2 regions of the Mesorhizobium maamorense genome follow, and region 2 is predicted to be linked to the other one. Evidence: predicted binding sites of a transcription regulator. Region 2 holds the regulator's gene; the other holds the start of a gene.
What was found. Region 2 encodes PhoB, which activates phosphate uptake and scavenging genes when phosphate is short. Its sites were predicted from a motif close to TGTCATNNANCTGTCAT; they were not measured.

Region 1 (2,469 bases), 3.3 Mb from region 2:
GACACACCGCGGGCCTTACCGATTTCGACCAGCACATCGACGATCCGCCACAGCCGGTCCTCGTCGCGGATTGGCGGTTCGGACCAGCCGGCGACCTGGCGCGCGGTCGGGCTGTCACGGTGATACTTGCCCGACAGCAGGCCTCCCGCCAGTGGGCTCCACACCAGCACGCCCAATCCCTAGTCGACCGAGATCGGCAGCAGCTCGTATTCGGCTTCGCGTGCTTCGAGCGTGTAGTGGATCTGCTGGGTGACGAAGCGCGGCTGATGGCGGGTGTCACTGATGGAGAGCGCCTTCATCACCTGCCAGCCGGAATAGTTGGAGCAGCCGATATAGCGGATCTTCCCCTGGCCGACCAGCGTGTCGAGCGCGGCGATGGTCTCTTCGAGTGGCGTCACGCCGTCCCATTCGTGCAGGAAATAGATATCGATGACGTCGGTCTTGAGCCGCTTAAGGCTTTTCTCGCATTCGCGGATCAAATGATGGCGCGACAGGCCTTCGTCATTGGGACCGTCGCCGATGCGCATGCGCGCCTTGGAGGCGATCAGCACGTCGTTCCTGCGCTTGCCGCCGAGTGCCTCGCCGATGATCTCCTCCGACAGGCCGTCCGAATAGACATTGGCCGTGTCGATGAGATTGATGCCGGCATCAATGCACAGATCGATCATGCGCTTCGCCTCGGCGAGATCGCTGTTGCCCACAGCCGCGAACGGGCCGGCGCCGCCAAAGGTCATGGTGCCCATCGTCAGCGCCGAAACCTTCAGGCCGGAACGGCCGAGAGTGCGGTATTCCATGTCAGTCCTCGCGATTGAGAAGAATGGCCCGATCAGGTTGCTGGATTTGTAGGACAATCCGTGCGGCTTGTCGCCCTCCGGCCCCAGCACACCGATGAGCGGCCGTGGCGTGCCCCTGCAATAAAACCGTCATTGCCGGCCTATACTCAGTCGATCAGGGCGTTGCGCGCCGCCGTCAGGACGCGACCAGTGCGCCCGGTCGTTGCCGGAGGCGGCAGCTTGCAGATGGAGGAACACCGATGAATGAATCCATACCCAAGTCCGGCGCCCGGGACTGGCTGGAAGCCGAACTCGCCGACACGCTCGACGAGGACTATGAACTGGAGATGTCGGAACCGGCGCTGTCGCTGGAGATCGCCAGGATCTACAAGAACGCGCATCCGCCTTCTATCGACCGCATGCAGTATTTTCGCGACCTGATCGGGCTGCAATCCGAGCTGATCAAGCTGCAATCCTGGGTCGCCTACCACAAGAAGAAGCTTGTGGTGATCTTCGAAGGCCGCGATTCGGCTGGCAAGGGCGGCGTCATCAAGCGCATCACCCAGCGGCTCAACCCGCGGATCTGCCGCTTCGTGGCGCTTCCGGCACCGACCGAGCGAGAGACGTCGCAATGGTATTTCCAGCGTTATGTGCCGCACCTGCCGGCCGGCGGCGAGATCGTTCTGTTCGACCGCTCCTGGTACAACCGTTCCGGCGTCGAGCGGGTGATGGGTTTCGCTGGGCCCGATCAGGTGGAGGAATTCTTCCGTGACGTGCCGGAGTTCGAGCGCATGCTGGTCCGTTCGGGCATCACGCTGGTCAAATACTGGTTCTCGATCACCGACGAGGAACAACAGATGCGCTTCCTGATGCGCATCCACGATCCGATGAAGCAGTGGAAGCTGTCGCCGATGGACCTGCAGTCGCGGGTGCGCTGGGAACAGTACACCAAGGCCAAGGAAGAGACCTTCGCCCGTACCAACATTCCGGAGGCGCCCTGGTTCATCGTCGAGGGCAACGACAAGAAGCGCGCCCGGCTGAACTGCATCGACCACCTCTTGCAGCAGGTTCCCTATGAAGAGGTGCCGCACGAGGAGATCACGCTGCCCGAGCGGGTCTTCAATCCCGAATACGAGCGCCAGGTGCTGCCGCGCGAGCTCTACGTGCCCGAGAAGTATTGAACGAGAGTTTGTCCTTCTCCCCGTATAGTGACGGGGAGAAAGGATCTGCACCAAGGGTTGCCAATTCCCACTGTCGCAGACAACTAATTCCTAAGTCCGCTTGATGACGACATGCGTGGCAAGCGGCGTCGCTACTTGTTCGCTGCACGCGTAGCCGAGCTTCGGCATATCAATCCCGGCGAAGAGGTGCTCGCCGGAGCCGAGCAGCACCGGCGAGATCGCCAGATGCATCTCGTCGATGAGCCTCTCCTGGAGGTACTGCCGGATGGTGGCGACGCCGCCGCCGACCCGCACATCGCTGCCATTGGCCGCTGCCCTTGCCTGCTCGAGCGCCGAATGGATGCCATCCGTAATGAAGTAAAAGGTCGTGCCGCCCTCCATGACGATCGGCTCGCGCGCATGGTGGGTCAGCACGAAGACCGGCACATGATAGGGCGGGCTGTCGCCCCACCAGCCCTTCCAGTTTTCGTCAGGCCATTCGCCGCGGATCGGCCCGAACATGTTGCGGCCGAGGA
Region 2 (2,469 bases):
GCCAGCAGCAGCGCCTCTGCATCGCCCGCACGGTGGCGGTGAAGCCGGAGGTCATCCTGCTCGACGAGCCTGCCTCGGCGCTCGATCCGCTGTCGACCGCCAAGATCGAGGAGCTGATCGACGAGTTGCAGGCCGATTATACGATCGTCATCGTCACCCACAACATGCAGCAGGCGGCGCGCGTGTCGAAGCAGACCGCCTTCATGTATCTGGGCGAGCTGGTCGAGTTCGACCGCACCGAGAAGATCTTCACGTCGCCCCGCGAGAAGCGCACGCAGGACTATATCACCGGCCGCTTCGGCTGATCCCAGGCATACGAGGACCAAGATCATGGCCGAACACACAGTCGCAGCCTTTGACGAAGATCTCGGACAGATCAGCAGGCTGATCCGCGACATGGGCGATCTCGCCTCATCGATGGTCGGCGGCGCGACCAAGGCGCTCCTGAATTCCGACAACGCGCTCGCCCAGCGCGTCGTCTCCGACGACGCGATCATGGATGCGCGCCAGCGCGAACTCGACGACCGCGCCATCACCCTGATCGCCAAGCGGCAGCCCATGGCGGACGATCTGCGCCATGTCGTCGGCTCGATCCGCATGGGCGGCGATCTCGAACGCATCGGCGATCTCGCCAAGAACATCGCCAAGCGCGTCGGCACCGTCGGCCTTGCCGCCACGCCGCGCGACCTGTCGCACTCCATCGACGCCATGGCGCAGCTTGTGCTGATCCAGGTGCAAGGCGTGATCGAGGAGTATGCGGCGCGCGATGCCGCGGCACTTGCGAAGCTGCGCGCCGACGATGAACGCATCGACGTCAAATACACGTCGGTCTTCCGCGAGCTGCTGACCTACATGATGGAGGATCCGCGCAACATCACCGCCTGCACGCATCTTTTGTTCTGCGCCAAGAATCTCGAGCGCATCGGCGATCACGTGACCAACATTGCCGAAAATGCCTATTATGTGCTGACCGGCACGCAATTGCCCGCCAATCGCCCGAAGCAGGACGAGACGGCGATGTCGGCGCCAGCGGCTTGACGGCAGGGGTGACCAGTCGATGATCGCGCCACGCATCATGGTGGTGGAGGACGAGGAGCCGCTGGGTGTGCTGCTCCGTTACAATCTGGAATCGGAGGGTTATCAGGTAGAGGTGGTGACGCGCGGCGACGAAGCCGAGATCCGCTTGCAGGAGAATGTCCCTGACCTTCTTGTGCTCGACTGGATGGTGCCGGCGGTGTCCGGCATCGAGCTCTGCCGCCGTCTCCGGATGCGGCCCGAGACCGAGCGGCTGCCGATCATCATGCTGACGGCGCGCGGCGAGGAAAGCGACCGGGTGCGCGGTCTCTCCACCGGCGCCGACGACTATCTGGTCAAGCCGTTCTCAACGCCGGAATTCATGGCACGCGTCAAGGCGCTGCTGCGCCGCGCCAAGCCCGAAGTTCTGTCCAGCGTGCTCAAGGTTGGCGACATCGTGCTCGACCGTGAATCGCACCGGGTCTACCGCAAGAAAAGCGAGATCCGGCTCGGGCCGACCGAGTTCCGCCTGCTCGAATTCATGATGCGACATCCGGGCCGCGTGTTCTCGCGCAGTCAGCTGCTCGACAATGTCTGGGGCGAAACGATCTATATCGACGAGCGCACCGTGGACGTGCATGTCGGCCGGCTGCGCAAGGCGGTCAACAACGGCCGCATGCCTGACGTGATCCGCACCATTCGGGGCGCGGGGTACGCGATCCGCGAAGACTAGGGATATGTCACGCAACGTTCTCGCCTATGCCTGATTTCGCCTGTGCCCCCGGCGCGAAAATTTCCTGGTCGACGAAGGTTAGCGCGCGCATGGCGCAGCCCTCGCGGATCAGCGGCAGTTCGTTCGGCTCGGTGTCGAAGGAAATCGATTTCGAGTGCTGGCCGCCGGCGGTCTGGGCAATGGCCTCGCGCAGAGCCGGCTCGATCAGGTCGAAGGCGGCGGCGCTGACGCCGACCATGGCGACCGGCGCCGGATCGATCAGCGCAAACAGGCTGCCAAGGCCGTAACCCAGCGCCTCGCCGGCCTTGCGGTAGGCTTCGCGCTCCGGCCCGTCCTTTTCGCGCGCCGAGGCCGCCAGGGTGCGCATGTCGGCGTCGCTGACGTCGACGGGCTCGGTGTCCTCGCCAAGCTGCCTCGCGTTGCGCCAGATGGCATAGTTGCCGGCATAGGCCTCGACGCAGCCGCGCCGCCCGCAGCGGCAGAGCGCCCCGCCGGGGCGATGGATCATGTGGCCGAACTCGCCCCCGGATGAATGGGTGCCGGTGAACAGTTCACCCTTCAGCACCAGGCCCATGCCGATGCCGTGCGACAAAAGTATGGCGATGAAGTCGTCGCGGTAGCGCTGGGGATTGCGCCAGCGCAGCGCCACCGCCATCATGTTGCAATCGTTCTCCATGGTGGCGGGAATGCCGAACTCGGCCTCCAGTATGTCGGCGAAGGCG

Region 1: ppk2 (polyphosphate kinase 2) is a predicted target of PhoB. The motif match lies at 911-927, and genes of this name have one in related genera.

The regions. Positions count from the first base shown of each region.
Region 1 is NZ_CP173356.1:1,697,879-1,700,347, forward strand. It holds partial or broken gene ACIU1A_RS08585 (aldo/keto reductase) at 1-794, opposite strand, end outside; gene ppk2 (polyphosphate kinase 2) at 1,034-1,954, shown strand; gene ACIU1A_RS08595 (dihydrofolate reductase family protein) at 2,045-2,469, opposite strand, start outside.
Region 2 is NZ_CP173356.1:5,042,297-5,044,765, reverse strand. It holds gene pstB (phosphate ABC transporter ATP-binding protein PstB) at 1-305, shown strand, start outside; gene phoU (phosphate signaling complex protein PhoU) at 331-1,038, shown strand; gene phoB (phosphate regulon transcriptional regulator PhoB) at 1,058-1,747, shown strand; gene ACIU1A_RS25175 (ROK family protein) at 1,755-2,469, opposite strand, start outside.